Regions from separate parts of the Arthrobacter rhombi genome, predicted to be linked through region 1. Evidence: riboswitches for the same ligand, from Rfam matches in the RefSeq annotation. Region 1 holds a riboswitch; each other region holds the start of a gene.
What was found. Region 1 has a riboswitch for S-adenosylmethionine ahead of ABD088_RS01875 (MFS transporter). Riboswitches for the same ligand answer to the same signal wherever they lie in the genome.
Positions count from the first base shown of each region.

Region 2: linked by a shared signal. The riboswitch ahead of ABD088_RS10000 (hypothetical protein) and the one ahead of ABD088_RS01875 (MFS transporter) in region 1 are both predicted to bind S-adenosylmethionine.
Region 3: linked by a shared signal. The riboswitch ahead of ABD088_RS13570 (bifunctional o-acetylhomoserine/o-acetylserine sulfhydrylase) and the one ahead of ABD088_RS01875 (MFS transporter) in region 1 are both predicted to bind S-adenosylmethionine.
Region 4: linked by a shared signal. The riboswitch ahead of ABD088_RS09765 (hypothetical protein) and the one ahead of ABD088_RS01875 (MFS transporter) in region 1 are both predicted to bind S-adenosylmethionine.

Region 1 covers NZ_BAAAIV010000003.1:182,349-186,583, reverse strand. The annotation lists gene ABD088_RS01885 (acyl-CoA dehydrogenase family protein) at 1-1,004, shown strand, start outside; gene ABD088_RS01880 (LLM class flavin-dependent oxidoreductase) at 1,001-2,410, shown strand; SAM riboswitch class I at 2,435-2,525, shown strand; gene ABD088_RS01875 (MFS transporter) at 2,610-3,965, shown strand; gene ABD088_RS01870 (acyl-CoA dehydrogenase family protein) at 3,974-4,235, shown strand, end outside.
Region 2 covers NZ_BAAAIV010000011.1:127,342-131,576, reverse strand. The annotation lists gene ABD088_RS10010 (DNA-3-methyladenine glycosylase family protein) at 1-629, shown strand, start outside; gene ABD088_RS10005 (siderophore-interacting protein) at 691-1,557, opposite strand; SAM riboswitch class IV at 1,702-1,818, shown strand; gene ABD088_RS10000 (hypothetical protein) at 1,830-2,297, shown strand; gene ABD088_RS09995 (MGDG synthase family glycosyltransferase) at 2,554-4,017, shown strand; gene ABD088_RS09990 (beta-glucosidase family protein) at 4,083-4,235, opposite strand, start outside.
Region 3 covers NZ_BAAAIV010000015.1:80,521-84,755, reverse strand. The annotation lists gene metX (homoserine O-acetyltransferase MetX) at 1-348, opposite strand, end outside; gene ABD088_RS13570 (bifunctional o-acetylhomoserine/o-acetylserine sulfhydrylase) at 402-1,754, opposite strand; SAM riboswitch class IV at 1,819-1,935, opposite strand; gene ABD088_RS13565 (VOC family protein) at 2,096-2,740, shown strand; gene ABD088_RS13560 (SGNH/GDSL hydrolase family protein) at 2,797-3,978, opposite strand; gene ABD088_RS13555 (TetR-like C-terminal domain-containing protein) at 3,975-4,235, opposite strand, start outside.
Region 4 covers NZ_BAAAIV010000011.1:70,766-75,000, forward strand. The annotation lists gene ABD088_RS09760 (zinc-binding dehydrogenase) at 35-1,099, shown strand; gene ABD088_RS09765 (hypothetical protein) at 1,125-1,466, opposite strand; SAM riboswitch class IV at 1,480-1,620, opposite strand; gene ABD088_RS09770 (hypothetical protein) at 1,712-2,173, opposite strand; gene ABD088_RS09775 (alpha/beta hydrolase) at 2,281-4,235, opposite strand, start outside.

The sequences.
Region 1 (4,235 bases):
GCCTGCTGATCGAACTCGGGGAGGCTGATTCACAGATCGCCCAGCTGCTGCGTTCGCACATCGGCTTCGTTGAATCCGTGCTGCTGCTCGAGGACGAGTCGGTGAAGGCCCGCTGGTTTGCGCGCTTCGTCACGGGCCAGATCGTCGGCAACGCCTACACCGAACGCGGCGGCAACGACCTGGGCCAGCTCAACACCGTCGTCGAGTCGACCGGCACCGGATGGCTGCTCACGGGGGAGAAGTACTACTGCACCGGAACGATCTTCGCCGACTGGGTCGCGGTCACCGCGACCGCTCCCGGAGTGCCCGGCCGGCACATCGCCGTGGTGTCCACCCGGCATTCGGCAGTGCGGATCTACGACGACTGGGACGGCTTCGGCCAGCAGCTCACCGGCACCGGCTCGACGACCTTTGAGCGGGTCCCCGTCGACACCCTGCTGGATCCGGCGGTCCTGGAGATCCACCCGGAGTCGGCCATCTTCCAGCTGGTCCTGCTCGCCGTCCAGGCCGGAATCGCCCGCGCCGTGCTCGCCGATGCGCGGGCCCACACCCAACTGCGCACCCGGGCGTTCAGCACCGGGACCGGGGTGGCCTCGCGGCGTGAACCCCAGGTGCTGCAGGTCATCGGGGAGATCTCCGCGACGACGTTCGCCGTGGATGCGATCGTGCTGGCCGCCACCGCCGAGCTCGAGGAGGCCATCGGCCAACCCGGTCTGAGCGCCGCCGAGCAGTATGCGGTCTGCGAGCTCGCGGCCAACCGCGCCCAGTCCGCCGTGCAGCCGCTGGTCCTGCAGGCTGCCACCTCGCTCTTCGACGGGCTCGGTGCCTCCTCGACCTCCACCCGCTGCAACCTCGACCGCCACTGGCGCAACGCGCGCACCGTGGCCACCCACAACCCCGCCATGTACAAGTCCCGCATCGTCGGCGACTACGAGGTCAACGCCACGGCCCCGCGCAAGCTCAGCGCCGTCGGCGACCTCAGGACCCCCGAAGGAGAACAATGAGCACCACACCGGCACGCCGCCACGTCCGCCTCAACGCATTCGACATGAACTGCGTGGTCCACCAGTCGCCCGGCCTCTGGCGCCACCCGCAGGACCAGGCCTGGCGCTACAAGGAGCTCGGCTACTGGACCGAACTGGCCAAGACACTGGAGAAGGGCCTGTTCGACGGCATCTTCATCGCCGACGTGCTGGGCACCTACGACGTCTACGGCTCCACCAACACCACGCCGCTCTCCGCCGGCGCGCAGGTCCCGGTCAACGACCCGTTCCTGCTGGTCTCCGCCATGGCAGCGGTCACCGAGAACCTGGGCTTCGGCGTCACCGCCGGAACCGCGTACGAGCACCCGTACCCGTTCGCCCGCCGCCTGGCGACCCTGGACCACCTGACCAACGGCCGCATCGGCTGGAACGTCGTCACCGGCTACCTGCCCTCCGCCGCCCGCAACATGGGCCAGGAAGACCAGATGGAACATGACGAGCGCTACGACCACGCCGACGAGTACCTCGAAGTCGTCTACAAGCTGCTCGAGGGCTCCTGGGAAGATGACGCCGTCATCCGCGACCGTGAGTCCGGCGTCTACACTGACCCGTCCAAGGTCCACGAGATCGGCCACGAGGGCAAGTACTTCAAGGTCCCGGGCATCGCCATCACCGAACCCTCGGTGCAGCGCACGCCGGTCATCTACCAGGCAGGTGCCTCCAAGCGCGGCCTGGAGTTCGCCGGTGAGAACGCCGAATCGGTCTTCGTGAACAGCCCCACCAAGGAGCTGCTGGTCGAATCGGTGCAGAAGATCCGCGCCAATGCCGTGGCCGCCGGACGCGATGCCCATGACGTGAAGATCTACACCATGCAGACCATCATCACCGGTGCCACCACCGAGGAGGCCCAGGCCAAGTACGCGGACTACGCCTCCTACACCGACCTGGACGGCGCCCTGGCCCTGCTCTCCGGCTGGACCGGCATCGACATGTCCCAGTACGACCTCGATGACGTCATCGGCGAGGATGTGCAATCCAACGCCATCCAGTCCTCGGTCGAGACCTTCAAGAAGGCCTCCGGCGACGACGGCAAGCCGTGGACCATCCGCCAGCTCGCCGAATGGATCGGCGTCGGCGGGTTCGGTCCGGTGACCGTGGGCAGCGGCGCGGAAGTCGCGGCCAAGCTCGTCGAATGGGTCGAGGACACCGACGTCGACGGGTTCAACCTGGCCTACGCCATCACCCCGGGCACGTTCGAGGACGTCGTGGAACATGTCATCCCCGAGCTGCAGAAACTTGGCGCCTACCCCACCGAATACACGCCCGGCACCCTGCGCCAGAAGCTCTTCGGCGCCGGCGACCGGGTGAAGGACACCCACCGCGCGGCCGGCTACCGCCTGGCCACCGCGGACCTGGCCACCAGCTAGGAAACCGCACCACCACCACCACCACCACCATCCAGAGCGGCTGAGAGACCTGGCTCGTTGACGCCGCAGCAACCACCCCCTTGAGGGCCGGTGCTCCCGCCAGGACCGATGGAGAGGCCTTCCCTCGTCCCGGCCGCCCTGACCCGGCGGCCGGGACGACGGCGGGCTCTTCCCCGGCATGACCCGAGGAGGACCAGACATGACCACGAGCACCACCACCGACACACCACCGCCACCGCGGATGCGATCCCGCGTCGCCATCGCCAGCCTGGTCGGCACCACCATCGAGGGTTACGACTTCGTCCTCTACGGGCTGGCCGCGGCCACCGTGTTCGGCCCGCTGTTCTTCGCCCCCGCCGACCCGTTGGTCGGCACCATGGCCGCGTTCGCCACCTACGCCGTCGGCTTCATTGCCCGCCCCATCGGAGGCGTGCTCGGCGGCCACTTCGGGGACCGGATCGGCCGCAAATCGGTCCTGGTCGCCTCCCTGCTGCTCACCGGCCTGGCCACCACCGCCATCGGCCTGTTGCCCACCCACGACACCGCCGGCTGGATCGCCCCGGCCCTGTTGCTGGCCCTGCGCGTGCTGCAGGGCGTCGGCTATGGCGCCGAATGGGCGGGAGCCGCCCTGATGACCGTCGAACACGCGGCACCGGGCAAGCGCGGATTCACCAGCAGCGCCACCCAGATCGGCCCGAGCGCCGGCATGCTGCTGGCCACCGGCGTCCTGCTCGCCCTCGAATCGGCCATGCCCGAGGACGCCTACCTGGCCTGGGGCTGGCGGTTGCCGTTCCTGGCCAGCATCCTGCTGGTGGTCGTCGGGTTGATCGTGCGCCTGAAGATCGAGGACAGCGCCTCGTTCAAGCGCGTCGTGGACACCGACGCCGTCGCCCGCCGCCCCGTGCTGGAATCGCTGCGCACCCACCCCCGCCAGGTCGCCCTGACCACCGGGCTGCGACTGGCCCAGAACGCGTTCTACTACGTCTACACCGTCTTCATCCTCACCTACCTGACCCAGGGTGGCACCAGCCGCGAAACCGGGTTGCAGGCCATCCTCATCGCCTCGGCGCTCGGCCTGGTCTCCGTCCCCTTCTGGGGCTGGGTCTCCGACCGGATCGGCCGCCGCCGCACGTACCTCTTCGGCGGGATCTTCAGCATCCTGGTGGCCCTGGTTGCCTTCCCGCTGCTGGACACCGGCAACTTCGTGCTCATCGTGTTCACCGTCGTGCTGGGCATGAACATCGGACACGACGCCATGTACGGGCCGCAGGCCGCGTTCTTCGCCGAACTGTTCGACACCCGGGTGCGCTTCAGTGGAGTCTCGCTGGGCTACCAGATCGGTTCGGTCCTCGGCGGAGGCCTGGCCCCGCTGGTCGCCACCGCCCTGCTCGCCGCCGGCGGTGGCAGCCCCTTCTGGGTCATCGCCTACTTCGTCGGCGTCGGGGCCATCACCCTGGTCACCACGCTGCTCGCCCCGGAAACCGGGGCGCGTGACCTGGATGCACGGCACGACGCCGATGCCTCCTCCCAGCCCGAGCCCGCCACCATCAGTTAGGACCCCTCATGAGTGAAACCACCACGGCGACCACCAGCGCCGCCATCACCGTCCCGGATGGATCCGAGGCACGCTACGCCGCCCTCGCGGCGCGCTTCCGCCCCGTCTTCGCCCGCATCGCCGAGGGGGCCGTCACCCGCGAACAGGACCACGTGCTGCCCTTCGAGCAGATCGGCTGGCTCAAGGAAGCCGGCTTCACCGCGTTGCGCGTTCCGGCCGAACACGGCGGTGACCCCGTCACCCACGAACACCTCTTCCGTCTGCTCATCG
Region 2 (4,235 bases), on a different contig from region 1:
TGGAGGCCATCATCCGCCGCTGGTTGGGACTTGATGACGACCTGACGCCCGTGAACGCCCACCTCTCGCGCGATCCCCTGCTCGCGCCGCTGGTCACCCGGCGCCCGGCGCTGCGGCGGATCGGCTACCCCGATCCCTTCGAGGCAGCGGCGACGACCGTGTTGGGCCAGCAGGTCTCCGTGGCAGCCATGCGGACCTTCGCCGGCCGTCTCGTTACCGGGTACGGCGGCACTCCGGTGGCCGGGATGAAGCTGTTCCCGGCGGCGGACGTCGTCGCGCGGATTCCCGCAGCTGAACTGCAGGCGGCGATCGGGCTGACACACGCCCGTACCCGCACCTTGCTGGCCGTGGCCGACGCCTTCAGCCACGCCGGCGCGCAACCGGCCGGCGCGTTCCCGCTCACCCGCGACGAGCTGCTGGCGCTTCCGGGCATCGGCCCCTGGAGCGCAGACTACCTGGACGTGCGGGCCCGGCTGGATCCCGATGCGTTCACCCCCGGAGACCTGGTGTTGCGCCGGGCGCTGGGGCGGATCAGTGCCCGGGAGTCAGCGGACCGGGCGGAAGCGTGGCGCCCCTACCGGGCGCACGCTCTGTTCCACCTGTGGAGCCAGGAAGCGTACGACAGGTAGGCGCCGCCGTCGTGCTGGATCCCGCAGCCCGAAGCCATCCGGGGATCCGGTAGACCCGGGCTCAGCCGCGGACTGCGGTCTGGATCCCTGGTTCGTCGGGGAAGATCTGCCCGATGGGTTCGCGCTTCTCCGCCTGGAACGTCTCCTCGGCCCTGCCGAACGCCCAGTAGGCGGAGAGCGAGAGCGCCTTGCGGTCCACTCCCTTTTCATCCGCGAGGTAGCGGCGCAGCGCCTTGACCATCTCGCGCTCACCGTGGGCGAAGACCTGCACGTCGCCCTCGCGCCAGGTGCCGGCCATGACGGCTGCGGCCAGCCGGGTGCTCTCCGGGGTGAACGGGCCACCGCGGTGCAACCAGTGCACGTTCATGCCCTTGGGGGCCTTGAACTTGATCTCGTCCTTCTCCTCGGCGACCTCGACGTAGACCTCGCCGACCGCGGAGCGGTCCATGGCCTCCAGGGCGGCGGCGATGGCCGGCAGCGCCGATTCGTCACCGGCGAGCAGGTGCCAGTCAGCCTCCGGGGAGGGGACATACATCCCGCCGGGGCCTGAAAAGCAGACCAGGTCCCCGGGCTTGGCGTGGTTGGCCCACGGCCCGGCGATGCCGTCCTCGCCGTGCACGACGAAGTCGATCTGCAGGGTCCCGGCCGCCTCGTTGACGCTGCGCACCGTGTAGGTACGCCGCACCGGCATCCGCTCGGGCGGCAGCACGGCGCGCAGTTCCTCCAGGTCATAGGGCGGGGTGAGGCCCAGGGCGGGATCGGCGAACAGCAGCTTGACGTACTTGTCGGTGGCTTCCTTGTTGCGGAAGGCGGCGAAGCCCTCCCCACCCAGGGTCAGGCGGACCATGTGCTTGCCGATCTTGCGTCGGGTCACCACCTCCAGCACCACCAGCGGGCGCGGCGGCCGGGCGGCTGCGGGGACGGTCATTGTCGGATCACTCCTTCGGGGGCCGGGCACAACCCGGCAAAGGTCTTTTCCCCATCCCATCCCACGTGGAAGCCCAACGCAAACCGGCTACGCCACGGGCGAAGAAGTTACCCCGCGTCTCGCATCCGCTAGGCTGGGTTCCAGCTTCACGAGATGCGGCCATGCACGGGCTCCGACCCGGCCGCACACCAACCCCATGCTTCACGGGTGGTTCGGATGACGAAGCGGCCCGGCACGCACGGTGTCGGGCAAGAGCACGCGAAAGGCAACCCATGGGCCATCTGTCCACCCACCGTCCCGCTTCCGACTGCCACTCCGGCACCCCGGGGCACCGTCCCGCGTTCGGAACGGCCCACCCCGAACTGCTGGCCGACGCCGCCGCCTGGGTTCCGGTCACCGTCTTCGTCGATCCCCCCACCCAGTCGCTCACCCTGGCCTGCCCCACCGGGGTGCGCTGGCGCGGCCACTACCACGGGGTGGCCGAGCTGGCCGCCGCGTTGCGCTGTACGCTCCCGGTTCCCGGGCACGACGACGGTGCCGGGCTGCCGCTGGTGGGCGCGGTGACCTGCCACTGGCATCCGGGCGCACGGCTCCTGGCCGTACCGGCCGATCCGCAGCGCAGCGCCGGACGGGCCTACGTGCAGCTGGCAGCCCGGCCGTTGAAACCGTGCCAGTTGGAGCACGATGAGCAGCTGGCCGCACAGTTCGCCGCGGTTACCGGAACACCGGTGCGCCGATGAACTCCTCCAGCTTGGCTCCGTGAGGGGGCTAGCTATCGAAAAGTCCGACGCCGACCGTTATGGCGTCGCCGATTGAGAGGGCGACGGCGCAAGCTCCGTGGCCCTGATGCCCAGGCTGGGCTGACGTGAACGGTGGCAGGTCCATGGTGCAGACCCAGCCACGTCGCTCAAGTCCTCCTGGCCCTGTCGCGAAGAAAAAGTATCCGCCAGTAGATGTGGATCCGTGGGAGACGATGCGGTCCGCTACTCTTTCCTCATGCGTAAGACGCCGGCACGGGGCTCCAACACCGCCGGAGGTGAGCGCGTGATGATCCTGTCCGCAGGGGTGGGATCGGGGCATAACAGCGCCGCGGCGGCGGTACAGCAGGCGTGCTCCGCGCGCGCCGACATTTCCGAGGTGCAGGTGCTGGACGTCCTGCAGGTCAGTAGCGCGCTCTACCGAGACGTGTTGGGGAAGGGGTACTTCGTTCTGGTCGAGGGCCTGCCGTGGCTGGTCGAGTGGGGCTACGACGCCAGTGACCCGCCGTTCCGGCGCCGAGGCCCGATCGACCCCTGGACTCGGGTGAATGCCTTTCCGGTGGTCCGTGCGATCAAACGGTTCCGACCGACGGCGATCGTGTGTACGCACTTCCTGCCGGCCCAGCTGCTGGCAACCCTGCTCCTTCGGGGCGTGATCGACGCCAAGACGGCTGTCGTCACGACGGACTACGACTTCCAAGGCCTGTGGCTGACGAGCGCGTTCCACCAGCTCTTCGTGGCCAGGGAAGAGGCGAGGATCGAGCTGACCGCGCTTGGTCTGCCTACCGACCGCATCGCGGCCACGGGGATCCCCATCGCGGTGAAGCCGGACACCACGCCCGCGCGCGATGCCAACGAGCCCCCGATGCTGTTGATCTCCGCGGGCGCCAAAGGCGGTGACTACGCCGCCGCAGTTGTGCAGCAGACGCTGCATATGCGGTCCGCATTCACGGCCACGGTCGTGTGTGGACACGATGACGCGCTGCGTCGGCGCATCGAGCAGCTGGTGGAGCCTGCCGGCGACCGTTACCGCGTGATTGGCTTCACGGACAAGATGCCGGAGCTGCTGCGTCGCGCCGACCTGTTCGTGGGCAAACCGGGCGGGTTGACGGCGTCGGAATGCATGGCCGCGGGGCTGCCCATGGTGTTGGTGAACCCCATCCCGGGCCAGGAGGTCCGAAACGGCGACTACCTGATGGAGCAGGGGGCCGCCGTGCGCTGCAACACCACCGCCACGATCGGCTGGAAGATCGACGGGGTCCTCCGTGAGCCGGGCCGCCTGCGGCGGATGCAGGCGGCGGCGCGGAAAGCCGGTCGTCCGGATGCAGCGGCGGACGTGCTGGCTGGCCTGCTGGAGGGTCCGTCCCGTCCTCTGGTCGTGACACGCGCGGCGCAGAGGACGATCCTCGCCACGAGTGAGCAGCACCTCGTCGCGTCCGACCTGAGGGGACCCTCCTCACTGCTCCGCCTGGTCGACCAGGCGGTGGGTAGTACGGTCGCCCTGCTGCGTGCAGAGGAGCTGGGCGATCTGGAGAAGCGGTATGCGACTCCGAACGGGGGCATGGTTCTGCGGCGCGACCCGGCGTCCATGTCGCTCCGTTGGGAGCCACGCCGGTTGCTCCGCACCATGCTGCGCGGTGACGACGTACTGCCCGTCCGCATCGAAGGGCAGTCGGCACCGTTGCCGCCCCTCCCCGAGTGACCGGGACGCGCGCGACCCATGTCGGGCGCACGCCGGCGGGCCATCCGAGGCGCCTTCTTCGCCGGTCATCCCCCTGCGCGTCGTAACGCACCAGCACCCGCCCAGCTCGCGGGGCTGTGTTGGGCGGCGAGCAGGGCCCAGTCGCCCGCGCGGGGCGACCAGCGCCGTGTCGCCGGATCTCGCTGCAGCGTGGGCCCCGCATCCAGTGAGACCTGGAC
Region 3 (4,235 bases), on a different contig from region 1:
GGTTGTGAACGGGAAGCGCGATCCCCACGGCTGCCCGTCCGGGTCGGGGCTGGCCGGGCCGGTTGACCCGTAGCAGCCGCCGACCATGTTCGGCGCGACCACGAAGAACCGGTCGGTGTCGATGGTCTTGCCGGGCCCGACGAACCCGTCCCACCACCCGTCCTCCCGGCCGTGGCCGCGGGAGACATGGGTGTCCCCGGTCAGCGCGTGCAGCAGCAGGACCGCGTTGGAGGCGTCGGCGTTCAGCGTCCCCCAGGTCTCGTAGCCGATCATCACTTCGGGCAGCCAGCCGCCCGTCTCGAACCGGTAGCCACCGATCGGGACGCACTTCAGGATGCCGTCGCGGATGACCGGCGTACTGCCGGTGCGCAGCTGTCCCCTCACGTTGTCGACGCCCTGGGTCACCGGGCGGCCTGGGATTCCCCGCCGGCGGGCACTGCGGTGGCGGTGGCGGCGTCGAACCCGAGCTCCAGGTCAGCGATGATGTCGTCTATGTGCTCGATGCCCACGGAGAGGCGGACCAGTCCCGGGCTCACCCCTGCGGCGACCTGCTCGGCCTCGCTGAGTTGGGAGTGGGTGGTGGAGGCCGGGTGGATGACCAGCGAGCGGACATCGCCGATGTTCGCGACGTTGGAGTGCAGTTCTAAACCGTCGACGAAGGCACGCCCGGCGGCCTCGCCACCGGCGATCTCGAAGGCCAGGACCGCACCAGTGCCGCGGGGCCCGTACGTGCGGCCGCGGTCATGCCAGCGGCTGGAGGCCAGCCCGGCGAAGGCCACGGATTCGACCTGGGCGTGGGCCTCGAGCCATTCGGCGACCTTCTGCGCGTTTTCCACGTGGCGTTCCATCCGCAGGCTCAGGGTTTCCAGGCCCTGCGCGATGAGGAATGCGTTGAAGGGGGCGACGGCGGAGCCCAGGTCGCGCAGCAACTGCACGCGCGCCTTGAGGATGTACGCCAGGTTGGCGCCCAGTGCTCCGTTGACGCCGAGGTCGCGGGCGAAGACCAGTCCGTTGTAGGACTCGTCGGGGGTGTTGAAGCCGGGGAACTTGTCGGGATCCTGCGCGAAGTCGAACGTGCCCGAGTCCACGATGACCCCGGCGACGGCGGTGCCGTGGCCACCGAGGTACTTGGTGGCCGAGTGCACCACGATGTCGGCGCCCCATTCGAACGGGCGGATCAGGTACGGGGTGGCCAGGGTGTTGTCCACGATCAGCGGAACGCCGGCGGCGTGGGCCACCTCGCTGACACCCTCGATGTCCAGCACGTCCTGGCGCGGGTTGGAGACCACCTCGCCGAAGAAGGCCTTCGTGTTCGGTTGCACGGCGGCACGCCACTCGTCGATGTTGTCCGGGTCGGCCACGAATGTGACCTCGATGCCCAGCCGGCGCAGCGTGTGCTTGAGCAGGTTCTGCGTTCCGCCGTAGAGGCTCGGGCTGGCCACGATGTGGTCACCCGTTCCGGCGACGTTGAGGATCGAGAAGGTGGTGGCCGCCTGCCCGGAGGCCAGCAGCAGTGCGCCGACGCCGCCCTCGAGGTCGGCGATGCGGTTCTCCACCGCTTCCTGCGTGGGGTTGCCGATGCGCGTGTAGATCGGCTCCAGTTCCTGCAGGGCGAACCGTGCGGCCGCACTCTCGGCACTCGGGAAGACGAACGACGTCGTCTGGTAGATCGGCAGTGCCCGGGCCCCGGTGGCCGGATCGGGGGTCTGGCCTGCGTGGACCTGGCGGGTTTCAAAAGACCATGATGCGGACATGTGTTGTCCCCTTCTACTGCTCAGGGGTCCCTGTTCCGCGCCACCCCGTGGGGTGCCGGGAGGTGACCCGCGCTTGCCCGTTCTCCAGCTGGAGGCGGACCTGGTCTTCACCCGGGGCACCCCACCGCGAGTGGAGGGTTGCCGGCCAGCAAACCGGGGTTTTGCGCTGGCACTCATGACCTGCATCCAGTGTTCTAGATCCCCCGCGGTCCCGCAACCCATGGGCACCCAATATGACGGCGTGCGCAACAATCGCCGGCAGCGCGGGACGGTGGACGCAGGCCGAATGACTTAGGTGACCCTAAGTCGAGACACACCTCACAAAGTGCCATCATGAACGCATGATGAGGTTGGATCACGTTTCATACGCATGCGGACCAGACGGGCTGGCCGCCACGGCCTCCCGTGTAGCCAAGACCCTGGGGATCGAGTCGGTCAAGGGCGGCATCCATCCCCGATTCGGGACCAGGAACGTCATTTTCCCGTTGCAGAACACGCAGTACCTGGAGGTCGTGGAGGTCCTGGACCACCCGGCCTCGGACAAGGCCCCGTTCGGGCAGGCGGTGCGCGCCCGCTCCGAGATGGGCGGCGGCTGGATGGGCTGGTGTGTCTGCGTCGACGACCTGGCACCGTTCGAGGAACGCCTGGGCCGCTCCTCCGTTCCGGGTAACCGCAAGTTCCCCGACGGCCAGGAACTGACCTGGCAGCAGATCGGCATCAAGGGCCTGATCGCCGACCCGCAGGTGCCCTACATGCTGCGGTGGGACGACGGCACCGAGCACCTGCACCCGTCCAAGGCGCTGGAGCCCACCAGCCGCATCTCCGGCATCACCATCGCCGGTTCGGTCGAGCGGGTGCGCGAGTGGCTGGGCACCCCGGCCGCGTCGCCGCTGGAGGATGTCGACGTCGAATGGGAGGCGCCCAACGGCACCCCGGGCATCATGTCCGTGACCTTCGAGACCCCGCAGGGAACCATCACCCTCTGATCCGTTTCCGGAACTGCATTTCATGAACGACGGCGGCCCGCGGGCCGCCGTCGTTGTCATTCCCCGGGTTCCGCCTGGTGCGGGCGGACCACGGCGCCGAACGGGCCCGTGGCCGCGAAGGCGTGGTCGGCGAACCGTTCACCGATGAGCCGGTGGGTGGCCGTATCGGGGTGCAGGTTGTCGGGCAATGGGGCGTCGGCGGCATCGGCTTCCCCGTAGAGTTCCAGCCCGTCGAGGAAGTGCAAGTTGGCGTCGTCAGCGCGGCGCTCCATCAGCGAGCGCATTTCCCGGCGGATCACCTGCAACGTCAACCGCCCCAGCGCCTCGTCCCCGGTGGTGCCGGTGGCGATGAACTTCACCTGCTCCGTGCCCATGCTGGCCGGGTCGAATCCCCCGGGACCCGGGGTGTCCTCATGGATCCCGCAGAAGATCGGGGATACCAGCACGATCGGCGTCGTGGGATGCCCGTCGCGGATGGTGTCCAGGAACCCGTGGATCGCCGGGACCAGGGCGCGCACCCGCATCCCGTCCAGGTTCACGATGTTGATGCCCAGCTTGATGCTGATGACGTCCGCCGGCGCATCGCGGATGACCCGCGCGATGAAGGGATCGACGAAGCAGCTGCCCCCGAGCCCGAGGTTGCGCAGCTCGACGTTCCCCCGCCGGGCGGCCAGCGCCGGCCAAATCGCGCTCGGGGAGGCGGCATTGGACCCCTGACTGATGGAGCTGCCGTGGTGGACCCACAGCGGCTTCGTCTGTTCCAAGGGCTCGAGCGGGGCATCGGAGGCCAGGCTGACCAGTTCCAGGGATTCGTTGTGCGGCAGGAAGAACTCCACGGCCTTGGACGTCGCGGCCAGTCCCTCGACGACGGTGGTGTGGGAGGGGCCGGGGACCTGCCGCATGGAGCCGGTCGTGAGATCGATTTCGGTGGCGTCGCCTCCCGTGAGTTCATCGCCCAGCTGCAGCTCGCCATCCACGCAGACGTCGATGCGTCCCCGCGGCCGGTGGGTGCCGAGGTAGAGGACCGGCGAGGGATGCGATACGAGTTCGATCCGTGTCGCGGTGGTCCGCACGGCGATCCTGACTCCGGAGGGCTGGGCTTCCATGGCCAGCAGCTGGGGATCCGGGAACTGCTGGCGGACCCAGCCGGGCAGCCGGTGGAGTCGTACGCCGTGGGATCCGTCCTCCAGTTCCGCGGCGCCGCGGATGATGTCCTGCGTCAGGGGTGTGGTGATCATGCTGGCGTTTCTCCTTCGAGGGCGGTGGCCCAGGTCTGTAGTGCGCGGTCAAGGGCGGACAGGGTGCGCCGCCAGGACGAATCGGTGGGATCACTGCGGTGCTCGAAGGAGCCGGCCTTCTCCAACGCCAGGTAGCCGTTGAGCGTGGCGCCGACGAATCGGGTGGCGTGCACCAGCTCGTTCGCGGGCAGGTCATAGCCGCGCAGGACGGCCCAGACGTACTCGACGATCCGCAGCGCCGCCGCCGATCCGGCCAC
Region 4 (4,235 bases), on a different contig from region 1:
GGACCCGCCCAGCCCAGTTCCCAGGAGCAGCCCCATGCGCGCCACGATGATCCACGCACCCTATGACATCCGCGTCGAGGACCGCCCCGCGCCGGCAATCCAGCACCCCGGCGACGCCGTCGTCACGGTGGCCGCGGCCTGCGTGTGCGGTTCGGATCTCTGGCCCTACCGGGGAGTGCGTGAGACCAGCGAACCCCACCCCATTGGCCACGAGTTCGTCGGCACGGTGAGCGCAGTCGGCAGAGAGGTCACCACGCTGTCCGTGGGGGACTTCGTCATCGCCCCCTGGGCCAACAGCTGTGGCACGTGCCCGGACTGCCGCAACGGTGTCCAGGTAGCCTGCCGGCACCGGGCCGTCTGGGGCGGACAGGACGAAAACGGACTCGACGTCGAAGGCGGCCAGGGTGAAGCGGTCCGCGTTCCCAACGCCGACGGCACCCTCGTCGTCGTACCCGGACTGGCCGACCCGGACGAAAAGCTGCTGAAGAGCCTGCTCTCCCTCTCCGATGTCATGGGGACCGGGCACCACGCTGCCTTGGGCGCCCAGGTCGGGCCCGGACGCAGCGTCGTGGTGGTGGGGGACGGGGCCGTGGGCCTGAGCGGGGTGCTGGCCGCCCAGCGGTTGGGCGCCTCCCGGATCATCGCCATGTCCCGGCATGAGGACCGGGCAGCGATCGCCCGGGCCTTCGGCGCCACGGACATCGTGGCCGAACGCGGCCAGAAGGCGGCCGCGCGGGTCTCCGAACTGCTCGGCGGCGTGCTGGCCGACTCAGTTCTCGAATGCGTGGGAACCGCCGAATCGATGGACCAGGCCCTGCAGTGCACCCGTGCCGGCGGCGCACTCGGGTTCGTTGGCGTCCCGGCCGGGGGAGCCGAACTGCCGATCGGGATGTTGTTCTCGAAGAACATCACGGTCGCTGGTGGGGCTGCCTCGACTCGCGAATACATCCCGGAACTGCTCGCCGATGTGCTGGCCGGAACCATCGACCCCGGGCTGGTGTTCGACGCGGTCATGCCGCTGGAAGACGCAGCGGAAGCCTACCGGGCCATGGATGAGCGCCGGGCCACCAAGGTGATGCTGCTGCCGCGGGGCGAATAAGGCTGGTGTCCTTCCCCGCGGCCGGTTACAGGGTGGACGCGCCAGCGGGCCGGACGGGAAAGAACGACCGCCCCACACGGTCATACCCGCCGGGGACCAGGAGCATGCCCAGCGCTGCGTTGAACTGCACGGCGGAACGACCGGCTCCGGGCCAGGACCGGGCCGGGTGGCCGGCCACCGACACATCCAATGCCCCGCTGAGGGTCTCGAAGTCCTCGGGAATGAGGATATGCCCCTGGTCCGCCGTATCCACGCGGATGGTCCCGTGGCCCAGGACGACGGAGGCGTCCACCCAGTCCCCGCTGAAGCGGGGGAACCCGTGAGGTGGGTGTGGTGTAGCGGAGGGGTGCTGTAGCAGTGCCTGCATGGCCGTGCCTTTCGGATCGTCCTTGCCCCTGGCGACTACCGGGGGCCGCTTCGTCATCCGAACCACCCGCCGAACAATCCATGGGCGACGCGTGTATCGCCCGCAGTGGGGTTGGTGCATGGCCAGTCGGAGCTTGGCGCCATGTCTCGTGAAGCTGGTTTCAGCCTAGCCGGGTCCGCCGACAGTTTGAAGGCGGGATCCGGCGTCGTTCATGTGACGCCATGCGGCGCAACATGTGGGACGGCTCAGTCGACGTCCGTGAGCATGGTGGGGTGCGAAGAACACTCGCTGCCGAATCTGATGTTGGTGCGCAGGTCGTTGGTGCGGTAGGAAACGAAGGCGCCGTTGGGGCTTTCGGCGTTGATGGCGGAGGCTTCCCGCTGGGTGTCTCCGGGAATGTATCCGGTGACGGTCATTCCACGGTCTTCCAGAACCGATTTCATGCGCTGGATGGCCGCCGGTCCGTCGGAGCTGGGCCCGGAGGTGACCATGAGCAGCAGCTGACGGGCGTCCTGTGGCCCGCTGGCGCAGGCCTTGGGGGCAAAGGAGCCCCGGTCCTCCGGTGAGTAGGCGCTTCCGTCGAGGTATTTCCACTTGCCGCCGGCTGCCGTGATGACGTCAGTGATCGACGCGTAGAAATCCTCGCGAATGGAATGGGCATCGCGCTGGTGCTCGGCGGCAGAGGCCGCAGGTGGGTGGGTGTCCATCGGTTCTCCCGGGGATGAGGTGCAAGCGGTCAACAACAGAAAGCTGGAGAGGCAGAGTGCCGTGCCGACACCGGACGGTTTGCGGAAAGGGATCACGGTTGTCGAGCCTATCGTGTGGGTTCGTCGCGGTGCGTGTCCGAATATTCGCGGATCTCGTCCTCGGCGCGATGTTGGCTCCAGTCGACGCCTTTGCCCACCGCCTGCTGTGAGCCATCAATCGCCCTGTTGCCGAGGCTCTGGACCCCGTCGACGGTGGCGTTACGTGACCCCGTCACGAGGTCGGACAGGAGACGCCCACCGTTTTGAACCTGATCGACACTGTCGTTGAAGGCCTGGTGCCCGTAGTCGTAGGCGCCACCGAGGATATTGCTGGCACCTTGCTGCACGGATTTCGCGGCATCCGAGTTGCCCCAGCCAAACGGCAGGTGCTCTCGCACGGTGTTTGCCGTTCCGCTGGCGACGGATTTGCCGGTATTTCCTGCGCTATCGAGGAAGGACTGGCCGTGGTCGATACCTGAGTTGGCTGTTTCCACGGCGGCGTCTTGGAGTAGGTCGACGGCGGGTTGGCCAGCATCTATGGTGGTATTCACCGCCTGCTGGGAGGTGTCCACGATGACGGTCGGGGTATTGACCAAGGCGTTGAAGTCCCGTTTGGATTCTTCGATCTTGGTATCGGTGATGGCCTGGTCCTTGATGTCCAGATGAGCCGTCTGTCCGCTGGCAACCCGACCGAAGTGATTCAGGCTGGTGGTGTCCCGGTCGAGATAGCCATGACCGGTTTCCGTCTCGACGACGCCCGTGGCCTCGCCCTTGGCATAGTCGAAGAGATACTTGGCCAGCGCCGGCTTGGAGAGCGGTGGTGCCAGGACCGGCTGGTCGTAGTTTCCGTGTCCGCCATGGCCCGTGGTCGCCTTGAGTGGGTTCCCGTTCTCATCGACGCTGGACTCCGCATCGAGTACCTGGGCCCCGAAGGCATCATCGGTGGGGGAAATACGGGTGACATCGCCGAATTGTGAGGAGACGATTCCGCCGGGAGCTACGAGGTCGCCGGCGGCTTGCGTGGCGTAGACGGCGGGCCGGCCATTGTCCGCACTCTTGACATGCAGGTCATCGGCGGTATCAGCCACGTTCGGGTCCAAGCCGGCGGAGCCGTAGAAGTAGACCGAATCGACGTCGAATTCCGTTTGTGTCAGAGCGTAGGCCGACATGGTGGTCCCGTAGGAGTGGGCACCCACATTGACCCGGGGGACGGTCCCGCCGTCCTGGGCCATGGTCAGATGGAGCCCATCGAGCTGGGTGGCGAGTTCGTTGCCGCCCACACGGGCCTTGTCCGTGTAGTTCACCTCGGTCGACTCCGGGAAACCACCAGGGGAGTCGTAGCCGATCCAGGAAACCACGACGTGGCGGCCATCGGAGTAGAGCGACTGTTCGTCCCAGAGCGCCTGGGCGTTGTCGACTTCCCCGGTCATGCCCTGTGTTTTGCTGGTGATGCCCGAGGCGTTGAACGTCACTGAGGAGGAAAAATCGATATCGCCGATGGCGACCCCCGCCAGAGGCTTGTCGGTCGAGGGGTCGAAGCTGATCAGGTGACGTCCAGCATCCGTGGTCAATGGCGATTTCAGGGACTCGAGAATCGAGTTGTAGGCCTTGGTCTGCTCCGCGGTGGCGGGGAATTTTCCCGCCACCATCATGTGCAGGACCCGCTCATTGGAGTCCGCCCGCTGGGTGTAGCTGACGCCCTCTGTGTTGCCGGCAATGATCGGCAGTGAGGTGATGATCGCCGCTTGCTGCGCCGAAGAGAGGCCGGTCCAGAAGTCGACTTGTTCGCGGGCTGGCATCGACGTGCGGGGCCCATACGCCATGGCCTCCGGGTATTCCTTGGCGAAATTGGTGATCTCGTCGGGGGACATCTTGGCCAGGTAGGCGTAGTAGGCGCGGACTTGTTCGGGGGTGGAGTCCTGGCGGCTGGCATCGTGCTGCAACCGCTCTGCATCGTTGCTGACCAGATCCAGGATTCCGGGGGCATAGTGGGAGGTGACATCGGTGGTGACCCGGTTGATCT